2 regions of the Tessaracoccus flavus genome follow, and region 1 is predicted to be linked to the other one. Evidence: riboswitches for the same ligand, from Rfam matches in the RefSeq annotation. Region 1 holds a riboswitch; the other holds the start of a gene.

Evidence for each region. Region 1 has a riboswitch for thiamine pyrophosphate ahead of thiM (hydroxyethylthiazole kinase). Riboswitches for the same ligand answer to the same signal wherever they lie in the genome.
Region 2: it holds a riboswitch for thiamine pyrophosphate, as region 1 does, so the genes downstream of both, RPIT_RS01605 (thiamine ABC transporter substrate-binding protein) here and thiM (hydroxyethylthiazole kinase) in region 1, are expected to answer to the same signal.

The regions. Positions count from the first base shown of each region.
Region 1 covers NZ_CP019605.1:2,529,320-2,540,169, reverse strand. The annotation lists gene RPIT_RS11780 (glycogen/starch/alpha-glucan phosphorylase) at 1-760, opposite strand, end outside; gene RPIT_RS11775 (hypothetical protein) at 1,075-1,728, shown strand; gene RPIT_RS11770 (transporter substrate-binding domain-containing protein) at 1,789-2,253, shown strand; gene RPIT_RS11765 (cation efflux transmembrane domain-containing protein) at 2,250-3,203, shown strand; gene zupT (zinc transporter ZupT) at 3,231-4,037, shown strand; gene RPIT_RS11755 (TenA family protein) at 4,087-4,776, opposite strand; gene thiD (bifunctional hydroxymethylpyrimidine kinase/phosphomethylpyrimidine kinase) at 4,778-5,620, opposite strand; gene thiE (thiamine phosphate synthase) at 5,617-6,294, opposite strand; gene thiM (hydroxyethylthiazole kinase) at 6,294-7,094, opposite strand; TPP riboswitch at 7,084-7,179, opposite strand; gene RPIT_RS11735 (SDR family oxidoreductase) at 7,211-7,918, opposite strand; gene RPIT_RS11730 (glycoside hydrolase family 3 protein) at 8,817-10,607, opposite strand; gene RPIT_RS11725 (maltokinase N-terminal cap-like domain-containing protein) at 10,760-10,850, shown strand, end outside.
Region 2 covers NZ_CP019605.1:377,265-388,114, reverse strand. The annotation lists gene RPIT_RS01640 (proline dehydrogenase family protein) at 1-223, opposite strand, end outside; partial or broken gene RPIT_RS01635 (sugar phosphate isomerase/epimerase family protein) at 244-1,043, opposite strand; gene RPIT_RS01630 (VOC family protein) at 1,114-1,749, shown strand; gene radA (DNA repair protein RadA) at 1,924-3,309, shown strand; gene RPIT_RS01620 (HEAT repeat domain-containing protein) at 3,312-4,388, shown strand; gene RPIT_RS01615 (HEAT repeat domain-containing protein) at 4,395-5,168, opposite strand; gene disA (DNA integrity scanning diadenylate cyclase DisA) at 5,300-6,142, shown strand; TPP riboswitch at 6,404-6,509, shown strand; gene RPIT_RS01605 (thiamine ABC transporter substrate-binding protein) at 6,536-7,579, shown strand; gene RPIT_RS15530 (ABC transporter permease) at 7,634-9,274, shown strand; gene RPIT_RS15525 (ABC transporter ATP-binding protein) at 9,268-10,239, shown strand; gene pgsA (phosphatidylinositol phosphate synthase) at 10,257-10,850, opposite strand, start outside.

The DNA.
Region 1 (10,850 bases):
TGTAGGGCACCCCCAACACGTTCCAGGCCGGCACCCAGCGCGTGCGCTCGCGGCCGTCGTCGTCGGTGTACTTCTCGGTGTGACCGCCGAAGTCGACCTGGACGGAGGCCTCGGGGTGCGGGAACTCCCACGGGGAACCGAGCGACAGCCACGTGTCGGGCTGCTCCACCTGACGGCCGTCGACGAAGGTCTGGCGGAAGATGCCGTACTCGTAACGGATGCCGTAGCCGATGCACGGCACATCCATGGTGGCCAGCGAGTCGATGAAGCAGGCGGCGAGCCGTCCGAGGCCACCGTTGCCCAGCCCCGGCTCAACCTCCTGGGAGCGCAGGGTGGCGAGGTCGAGCCCGCAGAGCTCCAGACCCTTGTGCGCGATCTCGCCCAGGTCGGTGGCCAGCAGGGCGTTGCCGAGCTGGCGTCCGAGCAGGTACTCCGCCGACAGGTAGCCGACGGCCTTCACCTTGGCGTCGCGGGTCTTGCGGTTGGTCTCCAGCCAGCGGGCCATCAGGTAGTTCTTAACCGTGCTGGCCAGTGCGAGGTACTGGTCGTTGACGCTGGAGAGCGACAGCGTGACGCCCTGGTTGGTGTTGAGCTCGTGGAGGAACTCCCGCACGAAGCCGTCGACGGAGTGAGCTGGGGAGCTCACGGGCGCTGTGGCGAGGGGGTGCGTCGGGGTGGAGGCGGGCCCGTAGGTCCGCACATCGGTGTTGGGGGATTCGTCGGCGAGGAACGATCCGCGGAGTTGCGCTTGGTCTGGCATGGACTCAGACTAGTTCGGTCAGGGCGGTGAGTCACATCGGGGTCTGGCTCTTTCGCTGACTAGGGGCGATGTTGATTTGCTCGTTCAAAGTCGGGGTCGGTTCCGGGGGCTGCGGGGTCCAGCGCGAGTGGGGCGGACGGGTGCGGAGCACGTCGGCAACGCTGGGCTGGCGGCTGGGCCGCACCTGTGCAACGCGATTGCGCGCACAATGAAGGCCATTTGTCTAGGGGTTGCACCCCTGTGCAGACGGTCTTCGAGGAGTAGAATGATGCTTGGGCGGATGCTCATGGGGGGCGCGCCCGGAGGTCACAGAGATGACTGGACAAACGGTGAGACCGCATCTCGTCGAACGTCACGATCTGGCAGCTGACGCATTCCTGTTGGCCGGCCTGATCTTCCTGATTGGCATTCTGATTCAGACCTTCGCGGTCTTCGGCTTCGACGGCGAGGCCACCCTCTCGATGTGGACCGAGCTCATCGGCATGGCGGCCATCGTCGTCGCCGTGATCGGCGCCCCGCTCGCCGTTTGGGTGCTGCACGGACACCATCTCAAGATCCGCGACGCGCTCGGCGCGCTGCTGGGCCTCGTGGTCGGTGGTGTGGCCGGCATCGCCGTGTTCTTCCTGGTGTTCCAGCTCTGGCGATTCGTCCCCGCGGTCTTTGACCGTGACCAGTACGGACCGCTCGATCTCGGCATCCTGATGGCACTGGCCGCGGCCGGCTTCCTCGTCTGGCCTGTCAAGCGCGCGATCGTGGATCTGCGAGGTGAGCGTCGGCAGGTGCGGGTCGACGGGGTCCGGATCGGCGCATTGGCCGCCCTCGTGGCGGTCGTCCTGGTGAGCGTGTTCCTGGGCCAGGCCGAGGTGGGACTGTGGCTGGTGCCCATCGGTGCCGGGGCGGCGATGGCGATCATCGGGGCCGAACTGATCGAAGGACGGCTCGCGCGAAAGTCGGTGGCGACGGTCTGACCGCATGGTCACCCCCTTCAGGGTGACTACGCAGCCGGGACGCAGGGCTAGGCTCGCGGAATGGCCAGGTTGCTGTTTCTCGCCGTGGCGGTGGCGCTCGCGCTCACCGGTTGCGGGGTCCCCCGTGATCCCGACGGCACGCTTGAGCGGGCGCGGCAGCGCGGGCACCTCATCGTGGGGGCGTCCCACTCCGAACCTGTGCTGATGGTGGACGGCGACGACGTCAGTGGCCCAGAGGCCGAGCTCATCGAACAGTTCGCGGAGAGCCAGGGCCTCTCCGTGCGGTGGGTCCCGGGCGGCGAGGAGAAGCTCGTCGGGATGATCGAACACGGCGATGTCGACCTCATCGTCGGCGGCCTGACCGCCAAGTCTCCGTGGTCCGACAAGGTCGGGCTGACCCGCCCCTGGACTGAGGACGTCGACGACTACGGCAAGCCCAGCAAGCGGGTCGTGGCGGCCCCGCTGGGGGAGAACGCCCTCATCTCCGAGGTGGAGCGGTTCTTCGATGCGAGGCGGCAGCGATGAAGACATTCGGCGCCACCACCCTGCCGGACGAACAGCGCGAGGCGCTGCACAAGGCCAAGCGGCTGGAGTGGATCTCGATCGCCTACACCGTCGTCGCCGTCGCGCTGATCTATGCGGTCATGGGCAGTTCGCAGGCCATGAAGGCGGCCTGGATCGAGGACATGTTGGCCTTCCTGCCTCCGATCGCTTTCCTCATCGCCGCGCGGGCGGCGCGCCACGACCCTGACCACGACAACCCGTACGGCAAGCACCGCGCCGTCGGGGCGGCACACCTGGCCGCAGCCGTGGCGCTGCTCGCCATGGGTCTCTTCCTCGTGGCGGACTCGGCGATGACGCTGTTCACGGCGGAGCACCCCACGATCGGCACGCTCAACATCTTCGGGTACACGGTGTGGCAGGGCTGGCTCATGATCGGCGCGCTCATCGCCACCGGCATCCCCAACGTCCTGCTGGGCAGGGCCAAGATGAAGCTCGCCGAGCCGCTCCACGACAAGGTTCTGTTCGCCGATGCGGACATGAACAAGGCGGACTGGATGACCGCGTTCGCCGCCGTCGTCGGCGTCACGGGCATCGGGCTAGGGCTGTGGTGGTTGGACTCGGCGGTTGCCATCCTCATCGGCGCCGACATCGTCAAGGACGGCTTCAGCAACCTCCGTGGCGCCACCGGGGACCTGATGGACCGCCAGGCGCGGACTCACGACGACAAGGACGAGCATCCCCTCGTCAGCGAAGTGCGCGGGGTGGTGGACGGCCTGGCATGGGTGGCGGAGGCGCAGGTGCGGATGCGCGACGAGGGCCACGTGTTCCACACGGAGGTGTTCGTCGTGCCGCACGCTGAGCCGACGCTCGAGCTGCTGGAGTCGGCGCAGAAGGTTGCGTCGTCGCTGGACTGGAAGCTCGATGATCTGGTGATCGTCCCTGTCCGGGAGCTGCCGCGCCGCGAGGAGTGAGCGACGCACGCAGCTACGCTGTCCCCGATGCTCACCGCCCTCATCGTCTCGCTTCTTGCAGGCCTCGCCACCTCGGTCGGCGGCCTGCTCGTGGTCCAGCGTCGCGAACTGGGGCGCGAGTTCCTGGCAGTCGCGCTGGCCTTCGCCGCGGGGGCGATGCTGCTGATCTCCTTCATGCAGGTGTTGCCGCTGGGCATCGACTGGATGGCCGAAAGCCACACCTTGGCGACTGCCGAGGCCCTGGTGTTCGCGGCCTTCTTCGCGGGGATCGCTCTGGTGCTGGTCATCGACCGGCTGCTGCCGGCCTCCTTGAACCCAAGCGAGATCGAGGGCCGCGAGGGCGCGATGGACTTCCACGACGCCACCCGTAACAAACGGCTGCTCCGCAGTGGTCTCCTGGTCGCACTCGTGCTTGGCCTCCACAACTTCCCCGAGGGCATGGCCACGTTCTTCACGAGCTATCACGACCCCGCCGTGGGCGTCGCCCTGGCCATCGCCGTGGCCATTCACAACGTCCCGGAAGGGATCGCCGTTGCCGCTCCCGTCTACGCGGCCACGGGATCTCGGTCCAGGGCGTTCTGGTGGGCCACCGTGTCGGGGTTGACCGAGCCGCTGGGTGCGCTGCTGGCCGCGGCGTTGGTGAGCTGGCTGGTCCCCGAGTCCGTCCTCGGGATGTTCTATGGGATGGTCGCCGGGATGATGGTCTTTCTCGCACTCGACGAGATGCTGCAGGCGTCATGGCGCTACCAGACGGCCAAGCACCAGACGATCTACGGAATGCTCGCCGGCATGGCGACGGTGGCGACCAGCCTCGTGCTCTTCGCTGCGGCCTGAGCCCGATCGTGCGCCGCGGGCCCGCGGGATGGTCGATCGGTCCCCGCGATCAGCGTGGAACCGGTGACCACCGCTCGCCCGCGTAGGAGCGCCCCCAGAAGAGCTCCTCATAGTGCGTCGCGTTGATGAAGGCGGTGAGCATCGCTTCGCGGGTCGCGTCATCGGCGGAGTCAGCCGCCTCGTCGAGCAGCGAGATTGCTCTCCTCGTGTCCGCCTGGAAGGCGGGGTCGTTGTACGCGGCCACCCATGCGCCGTAGGGGTGGTCGGCCACATGTGCGGCGCTGGACGCTAGGCGATGACCGACGTCGGCGTACACCCAGAAGCACGGCAACACCGCTGCCACCCCGACGGCGTAGGGCTCGAAGGCCGTCGCCGCGAGGAGCGAGTTGACGTAGGCGCGGGTGGTGCCCGACGCCGTCGTCGACCGCGGCAGGTCCCGCAACCGTTCGTCGCTGAGCAGCGAGGCGTGCATGGCCACCTCGGCCGCCACTGCGCCGCTGGCGCTGGTGGCCCAGAACTGAGCTGCAGCCGAATGCGGGGCGCGCGCCGCGAGCATTGCCACCGCGCGGGTGTAGCCGCGCAAGTAGACGTCGTCCTGCGCCAGATACTCGACGAAGCGCGCCGGCTCCAGCGTGCCGTCGGCCAGCTCCAGGAGAAGGGGCAGCCGGTCGATCCGCTCACGGATCTGCGCGGTGGCGGCCCAGGCCCGCTCGGAGAAAGTGCCCGTCGGCCAGTCCATCTCAGCCCTCCCGCTGATCGACGGCGTGGTCCACGGGTCCGTGGCCGGAGCCAGGGGTGCGGCTGAGTTGCCAGCTCGAGCCCGACTCCAGCGCGCGCATGAGGTAGTCGCGGGCCTGCTCGACGGCCTCGAGGCTCACCCCGCTCGCGGTGGTGTCGCCGCGCAGCGCCGCGAAGGCAGCGATCGCCGAGCTGAGCGTGCACCCCGTCCCGTGGGTGTTGCGTGTGGCAATGCGGGGTCCGGTGAGGATCGCGATCTGATCGCCGTGAGCGAAGGCGTCGGTGAGGGTGGTGTCCGTGAGGTGACCGCCCTTGACCAGCGCGGCGCGGGCGCCGGCGGCGACCAGACCCCTGGCCTGCGCGATGATCCCCTTTTCGTCCGTGGCGGGTGCGCCGCCCAGGAGCACCGCGGCCTCCGGGACGTTCGGGGTGATGATGTCGGCCAGGCGCATGAGTCGGCCGCGGACCACGGAGGTGGCATCGTCGTCGAGCAGCCGGTCGCCCGATGTCGCGACCATCACCGGATCGAGCACGACGACGCCGAAATCCTCGCGTCGCTCCTCGAGCAGGTCGGCGACCGCGGAGGCCACCGCGGCGTTGGACAGCATCCCCAGCTTGGTGGCGGCCACCGGCAGGTCGTCGAGGACCGCTGTGACCTGGGCGCGGACAAACTCCGGCTCCACCGGCCGGGCGTCGAGGACCCCCTGCGTGTTCTGCACGGTGAGGCCGGCCAGCGCGGCGGTGCCGTAGACCCCGAGCGCTGCGAACGTCTTGAGGTCGGCCTGGATGCCCGCGCCGCCGCTGGGATCGGATCCGGCGATGCTGAGGGTGACGGTGGGGTTCATCGGTGGCTCCAGAGGGCGAGTAGCTGCTCCGCGGCGTGGCGGGGATCGGGGGAGGACGTGATGGCGGACACGACGCACAGGCCGTCGACGCCAGTTTCGATCACCGAGCCCGCGTTGACCAGGTTGATGCCGCCGATGGCCAGCGTCTTGGCCGCGCCCCGTGCGGCGAGGGTCAGGCGCGCGACCCCGTCAAGGCCGAGGGCCGGTGCCGTGTCTTCCTTCGTGGGCGTGGCCCAGACCGGGGACAGACCCAGCGCGTCGGCGGTGGGGTCCGCGAGTTCGGCGGCCAGTTGCTCGTCGTCGGAGATGCTGAGCCCGATGAGGAGCCCCTCGCCGAGGACGCGGCGCGCGCGCCGGACGTCGCCGTCGTCCTGGCCCTGATGAAAGTGGAGTCCGAGATCGGCTGCGACGGAGAGGCGGTCGTTGACCACGATGGCCGCGCGCCTTCCCGTCGCGTCGTGGGCGCGTTCGTTGGCCGCGACGCACCGCACGACGAGCTCGCGGTAGGCATCGTCGGGGAGCTCCTTGTCGCGGATCTGCACCACGCCGGCGCCGCCGGCGACGGCAGCCTCCACGAATCCCGGGACCTCATCGGGTCCGCCGGAGAGCGCGGTGTCCGTGACGTAGTAGAGACGCCAATCGACTGCGTCCGCGAGCCCGGGCCGTGCCTGCATCAGGCCTCCTCGACGCTGACCAGCGTCGCGACCTCGTCGGGGGTCAGCGTGTGGAGCGCGTCGATCCACGCCACCTGGAACGACCCGGGGGCGTTGGTCTGCTGGGCTGCGCGCGACCCCGCCGCCCCGAAGAGGGCGTGGGCGGCGACGACGGCCTCGTGGGCGGAGTGCCCCGAGCCGGACACTGCGCCGAGCGCAGCGGCCACGGTCGCGCCAAGGGCGCAGCCGGTTCCGATCACGAGCGGCATCAGCGGGCTGCCGCCGCTGATCCGCGTGACGCGGCCGCCGCTGATCACCACGTCGACGGGTCCGGAGATCGCGATGACGGCGCCGGTCTGCTCGCTCAGCTCACGTCCCGCGGCCAGGGCGTCGTCGGCAGTGTCGGTGGCATCTACCCCGCGCCCACCCGCAGAAGCCCCTGCGAGGCCGAGGATCTCTGACGCGTTGGCGCGAATGGCGGCGGGGCGGTGAGCGAGCAGATCGCGGGCCAGTTGGGTGCGGACCGGCAGGGCGCCCACGGCCACCGGATCGAGCACCCACGGAGTCCCCTCGCGCTCGGCGGCGGCGGCCGCGAGGCGCATGGCCCGGTGCTGCTCCGCCGATCCGTTGCCGACGTTGATGAGGAGCGCCGACGCCACCCCGGCGAAGATCTCTGCCTCCTCCGGCAGGTCGATCATCGCGGGGGCGGCGCCCACGGCCAGCAGGACGTTGGCGGTGATCTGCGGCACCACGGTGTTCGTCATGCAGTGGACGAGCGGCGTGCGGCTCCGCACGGCGGTGAGGATGGGGGAAACGGTCATGATGGCTCCCTTCGCTAGCACAACCTAGATCAGGTACTGCGGGTGTGTTCTCAGCCCCTCCGTCAGGGCACCCCGGCTCCACGAAGACTAGCAGGGCCGTCGTGAGCGACCGCCAGTCAGGTCACCAGGTCCGTACGCCCTTCCCGAAGCGGAGCGACCGGCGAACCGGCCGCGACGCGCTCGAGGCTGACGAGGACGTCCTCCAGAGCGACGGCGCCGTCCCGGAACCGCAACGTGAGCCCGGCTGTGCTCATCCGGGGCAGCACCGCGGCGATCAGGTGCGCGACGTTGGCCCGGGAGGTGGCGCCGTGGGTCACGTGGTCGCCGACGTCGAACTTGCGGGTGGCCTCCTCCTCGGTCAGCTGTCCGGGCGCGAGGATGGTCCACTGCAGCGGTGACGAGCGGAGGTGGTCGTCGGCGGCCGCCTTCGCGACAGCGTAGTGATGGAAGGGATTGTCCTGCGGCACCTCGTCGCGCCCAGAGCCGACGTAGGACACCATGATGAAGCGCGGGATGCCGCGGGCTGCGGCGGCATCGATGCTGCGGATCGCGGCGTCGCGGTCGACGGCATACGTGCGCTCAGGGTTGCCTCCGCCGGCACCGGCGGACCAGACGACGGCCTCGCTGCCGTCCAGCACCTCGCCGAGGGCGTCGGTATCCAGGGTCTCGACATCGGCGACGACGCAGTGGGCGCCCGTCTCCTCGACATCGCTCCGGTGGTCCTCGTTGCGCACCACCGACCTCACCTGGTGCCCCGATTCGCTGAGCATGGCTGCAGTGAGCAGTGCGATCTTGCCGTGTCCGCCGATGATGGTGATCTTCATGGCTTCGACGCTACCCGAGGTCGCCGGGCGTCGCCGGTCTTCGCAGAGGGCGGTCCGTGAGCTTGTCGTCCTCGTTCCCTGAGCTTGTCGAAGGGTTGCGGCCGTGACTGTGGTCGCCGCCCTGGTGGTCGGGGGCGGCGGTAGGGAGCGGGGCCGTGACCCTTCGACGGACGGGCTGCTCGCTGCGCTCGCTGGCCCTGCTCAGGGATCAACCCAGGTCCCTGAGCTTGTCCCTCCGTGTTCCCTGAGCTTGTCCCTCCGTGTTCCCTGAGCTTGTCGAAGGGTTGCGGCCTGGGCTGTGGTCGCCGCCCTTGTGGTCGGGGGCGGTGGTAGGGAGCGAGGTCGTTACCCTTCGACGGACGTTCCTCGCGCAGGCGCTCGTCACTGCTCAGGGACCACCCTTCGACGGACGGGCTGCTCGCTGCGCTCGCTGGCCCTGCTCAGGGATCAACCAAGGTCCCTGAGCATGTCCCTCCGTGTTCCCTGAGCTTGTCCCTCCGTGTTCCCTGAGCTTGTCGAAGGGTTACGGCCGTGACTGTGGTCGCCGCCCTGGTGGTCGGGGGCGGCGGTAGGGAGCGGGGCCGCCACCCTTCGACGGACGGGCTGCTCGCTGCGCTCGCCGGCCCTGCTCAGGGATCAACCCAGGTCCCTGAGCTTGTCCCTCCGTGTTCCCTGAGCTTGTCGAAGGGTTGCGGCCTGGGCTGTGGTCGCCGCCCTGGTGGTCGGGGGCGGCGGTAGGCCGCGGGCCGTAACCCTTCGACGGACGCTCGCTCGTTCCTCGCGAGCTGCTCAGGGACCGCCCTTCGACGGACGCTCACTCGTTCCTCGCGAGCTGCTCAGGGACCGATTCGACGGGCGCTCGCTCGTTCCTCGCAAGCTGCTCAGGGATCAGCGTCTCCTAGTAGCTGAGGCCGTAGCCGAAGGGGTGGAGGACGCCGCCGTCGGGATCCGGGATGTCCACCGGCAGCTTGCCTGTCGGGTTCACCTCGCCGGTGATGACGCGCACCAGGGCGCCCGTCGTTACCGGGGAGTAGGAGTAGGTGGCGATCTCGGCGGAGGCCTCGTAGTACGCGACGTCGTACGGGTTACGCACGGCCACCGCGACGACGGGCTTGCCCGTGGCGACGAGGGCGTGGACGAGTCGGGCCAGGGTCGCCTGTCGGCTGGAAACCTGATGGGTGAGCACCACGACCAGGTCGGAGGTCTCGGCAGCCGCGACGGCTGTGGCGATCTGGGCGGCGGTGGGACTCGTGTAGTTGAGCCGCGTGGTGGTCGCGCCGGCGGCGTCGAGCGCAGCCTTGACGTTGGCCGTCGTCGACACACCCCAGCCGGTGACGAGCACGCTCTTGCCGTCGACGGACATCGGCAGCGTGCCGTCGTTGTTGATCAGCGTGACTGTGCGGTCGGTGATGGCATCGGCAATGGCGAGATGCTCGGGCGCGCCGACGATGTCGTCGACGGCCGCCTGGTCGCACAGCGGCGCGGAGATGATACCGCGGCGGTGCTTCATCCGCAGGATGCGCTCGACCTTCTCGTCGATGAACTTCTCGCTCAGACGGCCGCTCCTGACGGCCTCGAGGATCGCGTCGCGGGCCAGGAGAGGCGCCGGGGACATCAGCAGGATGTCGACCCCGGCCTCGAGGGCGCGGACGGCCACTTCCTCGTCGCCGTACTTCTCCCGGACGCCGGCCATATCGAGGGCGTCGGTGATGATGACGCCGTCAAAGCCGAGCTCCTCGCGGAGCACGCCCGTCAGGATGGGCTTGGAGAGCGAGGCGGGGTCACCCGAGTCGTCCAGCGCCGGCATCAGCAGGTGCGCGGTCATGATCATGTCGACCCCGGCGTCGATCGCTGCCTTGAACGGCGGTGCGTCGAGCTGCTCCCACTCGTCACGGCTGTGGGTGATGAGCGGTAGTCCGTAGTGGGAGTCGACGGCGGTGTCGCCGTGGCCGGGGAAGTGCTTGGCCGAGGCCGAGACGTTGCCGTCCTCCTGGTAGCCGCGCACCTGGGTGGCCACCATCTCGGCGGCCAGGTGGGGGTCGGAGCTGAAGGACCGGACACCGATCACCGGGTTGTCGGGGTTGACGTTGACGTCGGCGACGGGGGCGAAGTTGGTATTGATGCCGACGGCGCGCAGCTCCTCACCGGTGATGGCCGCCGCGGTGCGGGCGTCGTCCACGGAGCGGCCGGCGCCGAGCGCCATGGAGCCCGGGAACTGGGTGGCGGGCGGGCCGAAGCGGGTGACGATTCCCTGCTCCTGGTCGGTCGCGATGATGAGCGGCACTCCGGTCTTGGTGCCAACCGGCTTGCCCTTACCGCGGGTGGTGCGGGTCTCCATCGCGGCCCGCTGGAGTCCGTTGGTCAGCTCGCAGACGCCCTCTGGGCCGTTGGCGTAGCTGTTGGTCCAGGCGAAGTAGATGACGCCGCCGAGGTGCAGCTCGCGGATGACGTCGGCCGCCTTCGCGATGCCGAATCTCTCTGCGTTCCTCGCGTCGTCCGCGTTGGGGTCGGTGCCGTAGACCGGTTGGACCTGCAGTTGGCCGACCTTCTCTTCCAGGATCATTCGCGCAACCGTTGAGCGAACGAATCCCGTCACGTTGGCGCGCGCGGGGACGACCCCCGCGACCGCGCTGGCGGCGAGGGCTCCGGCGCCCATGCCGATGAGTTGACGACGGGTGAAGTTGGGCATTATGTGCTCCCTTCTCGGTGCGCCCGTCCAGACGCACCTGGCCAGCTTCGCACTGCGAATCGCATTTGGCTAGGCCTTCGGCGGAATAGTCGTCGAAGTACAGCTCATCTCCCACGGAGCCACTAGCGTGGTGGGTGACCCGAGGAGGAACGATGAGCGGCGCCGCCGAAGTGCATCCCAACGCAACGCTGACCCCCACCAAGATCGAACTTCTGCAGCGCTGGCTGCCGACCCAGGACTGGT
Region 2 (10,850 bases), 1.1 Mb from region 1:
ATGCACCGAGCGCCTCGCCGAGCTTCTCCGGCGTTTCCGCCTCGTCGTCGGACCTGGGCAGATAGGCGAGCGAGATCAGCAGCCCGTGCGATCTGAGCCGCCGGGCCACTTCGGCGGCACCTGAGGCGTCATCCCCCGCCACATACAACTTGGCGAACTCCTCAGCCACCCCGCTGGCCAGCGCGGCCTCGCGCAGGCGTTCGGAGCGGATGAAGCGGCGCACTGCAGAATTCAAACGGGACATCACAACCTCTCCCCCACGCCCTTGGCGACGATCGACCGGATCGTCGCCAGGGAGTCGCTCAGTAGTTCCTCACGCTCGTGCCGGGACCGCGCTCTCCGCGAGGAGACCTCCAACACGATGTGACCGGTGTACCCGGAGCGAATCGCTTCCTCGACCACGGCCCAGGCATCCTGGTCGCCCTCCCCGGGAAGAGATGCTCGTCCTTCATCGACCCGCGACCGTCGGTCAGATGGAGGTGCGCGAGGCGCTCCCCCCAACTGTGCACGAAGTCCATCGCTTGGCGCTGCGACGTCGACGCGTGCGACAGGTCGAGCGTGAGGTGGTCGTAGTCGTAGGGCGTCGGATCCCATCCCGGCAGGTAGGCCTGGAAGTGCCCGGCAGGGGTGCGCCAGGGGTACATGTTCTCGACCGCGAACGTGACGTCCATCTCGGCGTTGAGGCGCTTGATGCCCTCGACGAATTCGGCCCCGTACTCCCGCTGCCAGCGAAACGGAGGGTGCACGACGACGACGTCGCCGCCGAGCTTTGACACTGCCTCCCCCGAACGGCGCAGCTTCTCCCACGAATCGGAGCCCCAGGTCCCCTGCGTGACCAGAAGTGTGGGCGCGTGGATGGCAAGCACCGGAACCCCGTGATACTCAGCGAGTTTGGCGACGGCATCAACGTCGGTCGACAGTGAGTCCACCCCGACCATCAACTCGACGCCGTCGTAACCCAGCGCGGCGGCGAGCTCGAACGCGCTGGAGGACGCCTCCGGGTAGACCGAGGTTGTCGACAACAGGACCTTCGACGTTGGCACGCGTTCACCCTACCTGTAGCCGACCAGCGCCGATTAGATGTTTTCACCCTGTGCGGGCAAGAATGGGGCTATGCACGTCGACCATCTGATCTTCGCGACCGGCCCCGACGGCCTCAAATCAGAGGCCGCTCGGCTCGCTGAGGCGCTGGGCACTGACTACAAGGACGGCGGCTTCCACCCGCGGTTCGGCACCCGCAACCACATCATCCCGCTGGCCGAAGGCCGCTACATCGAGGTGGTCGAGGTTCTCGACCACCCGGCGGCCGACAAGGCGGCCTTCGGGCAGGCCGTCCGGGCACGCTCCGAGATGGGCGGCGGCTGGCTCGGCTGGGTGGTGAGCGTCCCCAACATCGCTCCCTACGAGCAGCGGTTGGAGCGCTCGGCTGTTCAGGGCTCGCGGCACTTCCCCGACGGGCGGAAGCTCGAGTGGGTGCAGATCGGTATCCGCGGACTCATCGCCGATCCCCAGCTGCCCTACTTCCTCGAGTGGAAGTCCGACGAGTCCCTGCGTCCCTCCGCCCTGCACGGCGACGTCAAGCTGACCTCGCTGCAGATCTCCGGCTCCGCCGAGCGGCTCTCCGAGTGGCTGGATCTCGAGATCGGCGAAGAGATCGACGGGATCATCCTCGAGCTCGTCTCCCCCCGCGGCATGCCGGGGATCAACCACGTCACGTTCGAGACCCCGAACGGCCCCGTCACCATCTGACCCGGGGTTCAATCCTCACCCCTGCTCTGAAGGGGTCAGTTTGGTGACACGCGCGACCATAGTGGTCGTACATGTCGCTGAATGGCACCTCTCGGGACGTGCCTCCTGTTCGGTATTTGGCCGTGCCGGGAAACAAGCGCAGGACCTGTCGGTGGTCGCGCGTAGGCTGCACGGGTGGCGAAGAAGCAGGATTCCTACCAGTGCACCGAGTGCGGCTGGGTCAGCACCCGCTGGGTCGGCCGGTGCGGCGAGTGCCAGGCCTGGGGCACCGTCGCGGAGCGCGGTGCGCCGAAGCTGAGGCAGGTGGCCTCCTCGGTGCCCGCCGATAAGGCCGTGCCGATCTCCGATGTGGCCACTGACAAGGCGCAGCGACGCCGCACCACCATCGCCGAGCTCGACCGGGTCCTGGGCGACGGACTGGTCCCGGGCGCGGTGGTCCTCCTGGCCGGAGAACCCGGGGTCGGGAAGTCGACGCTGCTGCTCGACGTGGCAGCCAAGTGGGCTCGATCGGGCCAGACCACGCTGTACATCTCGGGGGAGGAATCCGCCTCTCAGGTGAGGCTGCGCGCTGAACGCACCAGCGCCCTCGACGACAAGCTCTACCTCGCCTCGGAGACCGACCTGGGCACGGTGCTGGGCCACATCGAACAGGTGCGACCCTCCCTCCTGGTGCTCGACTCGGTCCAGACCATCGCGACCGCCGACGCCGAGGGCGCCCCAGGCGGACCGGCGCAGGTGCGCGAAGTGACCGGCGCCCTGGCCCGCGTCGCCAAACGCGAGGACATGGCGGTGGTCATCGTCGGTCACGTCACGAAGGACGGTTCCATCGCCGGGCCCCGCACGCTCGAGCACCTCGTCGACGTCGTGCTCACCTTTGAGGGGGACCGGCACTCGGGCTTCCGCATGGTGCGGGCCACCAAGAACCGCTTCGGACCCGCCGACGAGGTGGGCTGCTTCGAGATGAGCGAGCGCGGCATCGTGGAGGTGCCGGACCCGTCCGGGCTGTTCACCACCGCCCATTCCGAACCCACCCCGGGCACCTGTGTCACGGTGACGCTCGAAGGACGCCGGCCGTTGCTCGCGGAGATCCAGGCCCTCGTGGCCCAATCGCCGAACCAGTCGTCGCCTCGACGAACCACGCACGGCCTGGACAGCTCCCGCATCGCCATGGTGCTCGCGGTGCTGGAGCGCAAGGCGAACCTGCCGCTGTCCTCCCACGACGTGTACGTCTCCACCGTCGGCGGGGCCAGGGTGACCGACCCGTCAGTCGACCTTCCGGTGGCGGTGGCCGTCGCCTCGGCGGCGCTGGATCGCCACTTCCCGAAGAAGCTGCTGGCCCTCGGCGAAGTGGGTCTGGCCGGTGACCTCCGGCGGGTGCCCGGTGTGGAGCGCCGCCTGGCCGAGGCTTCGCGGCTCGGGTTCGAGCTGGCCGTCGTTCCTCGCGGATCCCGTGACGTCACGGTGAAGGTTCCCAAGCTGGGCGGGCTCAAGGTGGTCGAGGTGGAGACACTGGCGGATGCCCTCGGCATGCTCGACCTGCGCCGAGCCGCGAGGCAGTGACGATGGAGTGGCTCCGCATCGGTGAAGTGGCCGCGCGCACCGGCCTCACCCCGCGAACTCTCCGGCACTACGACGAACTCGGACTCCTGGTACCGAGCGGCCGCACGGATGGCGACTACCGGCTGTACTCCCGCGACGACATGGACCGCCTCCTGGCCATCCAGCACCTCAAGTCGCTGGGGCTCGGCCTGGCGGAGATCCAGCAGGCGCTCGACGATCCGACGTTCGACGCCGGTCCGCTGCTCGAGCGGCACGCCCGCGTCGTCGAGCAACGCATCGCCGCGGAGCAGGCGCTGTTGCGTCGGCTCCGGCAACTGCAGACCGCCGCGCAGACAGGGTGGGACGAGGTGCTTGAGACCATTGCGCTCAGCGAGCGCCTGCGTCATCCCGACGGCGAGGTCCGGTTCCGGGCCGCGCTGACGGGCCACGCATCGGCGCCGGTCGAGGACCTGGTGGAGCGCCTCCGCTCGGACCCGGAACCCGGGGTCCGCGAAGCGGCCACGTGGGCGCTGGCCCAGCAAGGTCCGGCCGCGCTGAGGGCAGTCTCGTCGCTGGCCGACGGCGACGCCCAGGCGAGGCACGCGCTGGCCCACGTGCTCGGCAAACTCCGGACCATCGAGGCCCTCCCCCAGCTGTCCCTGCTGCTGACCGACGACGTGCCCGAGGTGGCGGCCAAGGCGGCGTTCAGCCTCGGCCAGGTTGGCGGCGACGAGGCAGTTCAGTTGCTCATCGGCGCGCTGGAGGATGGTCGGGTGGCCGTGCGTGACGAGGCGACCTCGGCCCTCGGCCGTCTTCCCGAGTCTCTGGCGTCGCTCACCGCGGCAGCGTCACATCCGCTCCCGCAGGTGCGCGCGCAGGTGGCCGAGGCCCTCGGCTTCCTGGCCCATCCGGAGGCTGTCCCGGTCCTCATCGCAGCCCTTGAGGACGACGATGCCGACGTGCGGTTCTCCGCCCTGCTCGCGCTGGGCAGCGCAGAGGGCCCCGAGGCGCGTCACGCGCTCGAGGCCCTCACTGCTTCACCCGACCGGCGGACCAGCCTGGTGGCCGCGCGCCTGCTGGAGGCCCGGCCGCTGAGCTGACCATTGTCAGCGCCGAGCGCTCGGATCCTGTGCCGGGCGCTCCTCGAGGAAGCGCTTGGCGATCGCGGACAGTACCGCGTCGTCGCCCTCCGCAATCCGCTGGAGCGGTTCGTCGGCGGCGAAGGCCAGTTGCCCGAGTGCGGAGACGGCGGCCAGCCTCACCTCAGGATCGTCGTCCGTGGTGGCGGTCTCAAGTGCGGTCGCGGCCGCGTCCGCCTCCGGCCCACCCACGTAGCCGAGCGCGTCGGCGGCGTGGTGCCTGACGACGGCGTCGGCGTCGGCCAGGCGCTTCACGAGCGCGTCGACGCCGTGCTCGCCCAGCCGACGGAACGCGTCGCTGAGCGCGTCGCGCTGCCAGTCGTCGCCGTCACCGAGGCGCTCAGCCAGGGCGTCGGCGGCCCTCGGGCCACCGGTGTTGGCAGCGGCACGGTAGGCCTTGATGGCGACGTCGGCGTGGGTGTCAGCCACGAGCGGCCGGACGTGCTCGAAGTGGTCGGGGTTGGCCACCTTGCTCACCACGTGTGCGCCGGTGAACCGCTCGTGCTCCGACTCGCTCGCCAGCAGCGCGAGGATCTCGTCGTTCGCGTCGTCAGCGTGCTGGACGATGGCCCAGGTGAGGTCCTCCTTCACCCGGCCGTCCGTCTCGGACTTCAGGTGGGCCAGCAGCGCCGGGACGATCTCGGGACCTTGGAGAGCGCCCAGAGCGAGGGCGGCGTGCCGACGGTCGGTGCCGACGCTGGAATCGAGTTGGTTGATCAGGGTGGTCACGTCGTACTTCATGCTTCGAGGCTAAAGCTTCACGCGACGTGAAGGTCAAGCCGGCCACCTAGCGCCCTGGGAAGTACTGCTCAATGCTCTTCTGGTTGCTCAGTGGTTTCCCTAGACTGAAACCCTGTCCGCAGGAGGATTTATTGTCCAGGTCGACCGTCCGCCGCTACCTCAAGCAGCTCGCACCCGGTACCCCGGTGCGCGCCGGGCTGGATCGCATTCTCCACGGCGGGACGGGCGCGCTGATCGTGCTGGGCAACAACGCCAAGGTGCAGCAGGTCTGTTCCGGCGGGTTCCAGATCGGCGTCGACTGCACCGAGCAGTCCCTGCGGGAACTCGCCAAGCTCGACGGGGCGATCGTCCTCACCAACGACCTGAGCCGCATCGTGTCCGCCGGCGTGCATCTCGTTCCCGGGGGAGATCTTCCGACGGCGGAGACCGGAACGCGGCACCGGTCGGCCGACCGCACGGCCCAGCACGCGGGCGTTCCCGTGGTCACCGTGTCGGCATCCATGGGCACCATTTCGCTGTTCCTGGCTGGACGGCGCCACGTCGTCGAGACGGTCCCACAGGTGACCAGCCGGGCCAACCAGACGCTGGCCACCCTCTCGAGGGTGGTGGGCCGCCTCACCGACATGCTGGACCACTTCTCGACGCTGGAGATCGGCGAGCAGGTGACGCTGCGCGACCTCACGCAGGTGGTGCACCGCCTCGAGTTGACCCGTCGGTTGTCGTCGGAGATGCAGTTCTACACCGATGTGCTCGGCGTGGAAGGGCGGCTCGTGTCGCTCCAGCACGCGGAGCTCGCCACCAGCTTCGACGGCCTGGCGGACCTGCTCACCCAGGACTACTCCCACAACGTCGCCGACCCCGCCGCGTTCGACCTCACGACGCTGCACAACTTCTCCGGCGAGGAACTCTTCGCGAGCCAGCTAGTCGCCGAACGGCTCGGATTCGGGGCAGCGCCAATCTTGAGCAGTCGCTGACGAGCCGCGGCATCCGCCTGCTCACCCGGACGGGCCGCCTTCCGGGCCCGCTCGTCACCAGGCTGATCAGCGAACTCACACTGCAGGAACTCTTCGGAGCTTCGGTGGCGACGCTGATGGAGATCGAAGGAATCGGCCCGCAGCGCGCGCGCCAGATCCGCGACGCGCTCGCCCGGATCACCGAGTCCAACTGACGACCTGCGCTGCCAGCAGGGGGCTTCGGACCAAGCTCAGCGACCGTCGTCAATCGGCTACAGTGACCGGTACACACAGGGGAGCGCCACAGGGGCGCTGAGAGTGCGGATCACCGCAGACCCTCAAACCTGATCCGGTTAGCACCGGCGTAGGGAGTGAGATCTCCTCGGGCCTGCCCGAGCCTCCGAAAGGAGCACCATGAAGTTCAGCGCCACGCTCGCCACCGTCACCCTCGTCGCCCTCGCCGCGTGCAGTGCGCCGACCCCCGGCCCCGCTGAGGGATCCGCACCTCCTACCGAGTCCACGGAGCTCACCGTGGTCACCCACGATTCGTTCACGCTGCCGGACGAGCTGAAAGAGCAGTTCGCCGAGGAGACGGGCTACGAGGTGACGTACCTCGCGCCGGGCGATGCTGGGGCACTGGTGAACCAGCTCATCCTGACCAAGGACTCACCGCTCGGCGACGTCGTCTACGGCATCGACAACACGTTCGCGAGCAGAGCCGACGACGAGGGCATCCTTACGGACTACGACTCCCCCGCACTCCCCCAGTCATCGACGCAGTTCGATGCTGCCGGCCTCACGCCGATCGACTTCGGGGACGTCTGCATCAACGCGGACAAGGACTGGTTCGAGGAACGGGACCTGCCGCTGCCCACCACCCTCGACGACCTGACCGACCCTCGCTACAAGGACCTGCTCGTGGTGACCAACCCGGCGTCGTCCTCGCCCGGTCTGGCCTTCCTCATCGCCACCATCGGGGCCAAGGGCGACGGCTACCTCGACTACTGGCGAAGCCTGATGGACAACGGCACGCTCGTCACGTCCGGCTGGTCGGACGCCTACTACACCGAGTTCTCCGGGGCCGACGGCGAGGGGCCCCGACCGCTCGTCCTCTCGTACGCAACCTCGCCCGCCTTCACCGTCGAGGACGGCGAGTCCTCCACGGTCGCCCTTCTCGGCACCTGCTTCCGCCAGATCGAGTACGCGGGCGTGCTCGCCGGTGCCGAGAACGAGGCGGGGGCCCGCGCGTTCATCGACTTCATGCTGTCGCCGAAAGTCCAGCGGGCGATCCCGACGAACCTCTACATGTACCCGGTGGTCGCCGACACGCCGCTCCCCGAGGAGTGGGTGAAGTTCGCTCCGCTCCCGACGCAACCGATCGAGGTCAGCGCGGACCGCATCAGCGAGAACCGGGACCAGTGGATCAGGGACTGGACCGAGGCCACCAGTGACTTCTGATCGGCCCTCATCGCTCATTGCGGACCGGAGCGCCACCAAGCCACCGCCGCCCGCATGACCAGGTGGCGTCTGGCGTGGCTGATCGCCGCGCTCGTACCCGCCGTGTTCCTCGGGGTCTTCTTCGCCTGGCCCGTCGCCGCGCTGGTCGCGAGGGGCTTCCACGACGCAGAGGGGTGGACCCTCGACGGGTTCCGGCAGGTCTTCGCGTCCCGCCGGACATGGCGTGCGCTGACGTTCACCCTCTGGTCGGCAGGCGTGTCGACAGTCGCGTGCCTGGTGCTCGGCCTACCCGGCGCCTACCTGCTCTACCGGTGCCACTTCCGCGGCCGAGACGTGCTGCGGGGGCTCATCACGATCCCGTTCGTGCTGCCGACGGTCGTGGTCGGCGTTGCGTTCGGGTCCCTGCTGCGCCGAGACGGGCTACTGGGCTGGACCGGCCTCGACGGCACCCCGACGGCGATCATCGCGGCCATGGTGTTCTTCAACTACTCCGTGGTGGTGCGGACCGTCGGCACCTTGTGGGCCAGGCTCGACCCCCGCCTCGGCCACGCCGCCGCGATGCTGGGCGCGTCACCGCTGCGGGCACTGGCGACGGTGACCCTGCCCGCCCTTACCCCTGCCGTCGTCTCCGCTGCCTCGCTCGTCTTCCTCTTCAGCGCCTCGTCCTACGGCATCGTGATGGTGCTCGGGCAGACCCGCTACAGCACGATCGAGACCGAGATCTGGTTTCTCACCACCCAACTGCTCGATCTGCCGGGAGCAGCTGCGCTCTCCGTCGCCCAGCTGGCGGTGGTCACGGTGGCGCTCTGGGTGAGCGGACGAGCGCAGGCGACCATGACCCGGGCGCTGCGCCTGCAGCCCGACGTCGCGGCCTCCCGGCGCCTCGCCCTGCGCCGCGACTGGGTTGCGGTGAGCATCACGACCGTCGTCGGCACCCTCCTCCTCGGGCTTCCTGTGGCGAACCTGCTCTGGCGTTCGCTCCACGCAGAGGGGGCCTTCGGAGTCGGCAACTATGTGCGGCTGTTCAGGGACGGGGCCTTCGGGACGAGCGTGTGGTCGGCACTCAGGACCACGCTGCTGACGGCGACCGCCGCCATGACGATCGCGCTCACGCTCGGGGTGCTCGTGGCCCTCGTCGCCTCCCGCCGCCCCCGCAGCCGCCGTGGAAGAAACGCCTTGTCCGCACTGGAGGCGCTCTTCCTCCTGCCGCTCGGGGTGTCCGCGGTGACCGTCGGCTTCGGGTACCTCATCACGCTCAACCGACCACCCCTCGACCTCCGCTCCTCGATCGTGCTCATCCCCATCGCGCAGGCCATCGTCGCCCTGCCCCTGGTCATCCGCACGCTGCTGCCGGTGCTCAGAGCGATCGACCCGCGCCAGCTGGAGGCCGCCGCGACGCTCGGAGCGCACCCCTTTCGAGTCCTGCGCGACATCGAACTGCCCCATGTGGGGCGCGGGCTCGGCCTCGCCGCGGGCTTCGCATTCGCGACGTCGCTCGGCGAGTTCGGAGCCACCAGCTTCCTTGCGCGTCCCGACAACCCGACGCTGCCTGTCCTCATCTTCCGGCTGTTCGGGCGGCCGGGAGCCGAGAACTACGGTTCGGCGCTGGCCGCTTCTGTGGTGCTGGCAGGATTGGCAGCGATCACGATGGCCGCCGCCGAGCGCGTCCGGCCGAGGGAGGTGACGTCGTGGTAGGCCTTGAGGTGCGCGACGCCGTCGTCCGGTACGGCGCGACCACAGCCGTCGACCACGTGAGCCTCCAGGTGACCCCTGGCGCAGTCGTGGCGCTCCTCGGTCCCTCCGGATCCGGGAAGTCCACCCTGCTGCGAGCGATCGCAGGGCTCGAGCCGTTGGTGTCCGGGGCCGTGCTGTGGGACGGCACGGACCTCGCCAGGGTGAAGGTGCACAAGCGCAACTTCGGTATGGTGTTCCAGGACGCGCAGCTGTTTCCCACCATGACTGTCGGCCGCAACATCGCCTACGGGTTGGGGTCACTGGGCAGAGCGGCTCAACGTGAGCGCGTCGCCGAGATGCTCGACCTCATCGGGCTACCGGGGTTCGAGTCCCGGCGGGTGACGGAGCTCTCCGGTGGCCAGGCGCAGCGGATCGCGCTGGCCCGCTCGCTGGCTCCCTCCCCACGCCTCCTGCTGCTGGACGAGCCATTGTCTGCCCTCGACACAGGCCTTCGGCGACGCCTTGCCGATGATCTCGCCCGGATCCTGCGGGCCACGCACACTACAGCCATCCACGTCACGCACGACCACCAGGAGGCATACACGGTGGCCGACACCGTGGCGGTGCTGCAGGAGGGCCGGCTCCTGCAGGAGGCCGACCCGGACGCGCTCCGGAGGACGCCCGCCTCCCGTGAGGTGGCGGCCTTCCTCGGCTTCCGAGCCTTCGTCACTCAGCAGCAGGCGCGGGTGCTGCTCTGGGACGGCACGCTGCCCGTCGGCACCGTGCTCGGGATCGGGCCGGGTTCCCTGGTGCCCGACCAGGCCGGGGTAGAGGTGCCGATCCTGGACCAGGGCTTCACCGTCGACGACGTCGAGGTGGGGGTGCGGTTGCCCGACGGCCAGCGCGCCGTCGTCTCCGTGCCCGAGCGACTCGACTCCTCGACGATGCGCATCCGACTGATCGGTGGTGCCGTCACCCCCGTCTGAGCCGGCGAACTCGCTGCTCAGGATTGGGGGGCGTCAGGTCCCTTCGACTGTCGCCACGCCGCTGCTATCCGCTGCCCGGCGGTGATTGCGCTCCCCAGCGCCACCAGAGACAGCGCTGCGGTCAGGACCCACAGTGGCGCACCGAGATCGACGGCCAGCGCGCCGGCCCCGGCGATCACGAGCCGGTCGGTTCGCTCGAAGAGCCCGGTCGAGGCGTCCCAGCCCTCCACCTCGGCACGCGCTCGCGCGTAGGACACGACGAACCCCATGACGAGGGCACCCAGGGCGAGCCACATCGTCGCTGTGTCGTGCAGGGCCGCCCAGATGGCAAAGCCTGCGAAGACAGCGCCGTCCGCCACCCGGTCCAGCGTCGAGTCGAGGAATGCTCCGAACCGGGACTCCCGTCCACCGAGACGCGCCATCGTGCCGTCGAGGCCATCGGCCAGCAGGAAGGCCCCGATGATGAAGAACGCCAGCGCCCACCGGCCCTGCGGCAGGAGCCACAGCGAGGCCACGGCGACGCCGAGTGTTCCAACCACCGTCACGGCCGTCGGTGTCAGTCCCACCCGCAGGAGAAGTCCGGCCAGTGGGGTGAGCGCACGCCCGTAGGC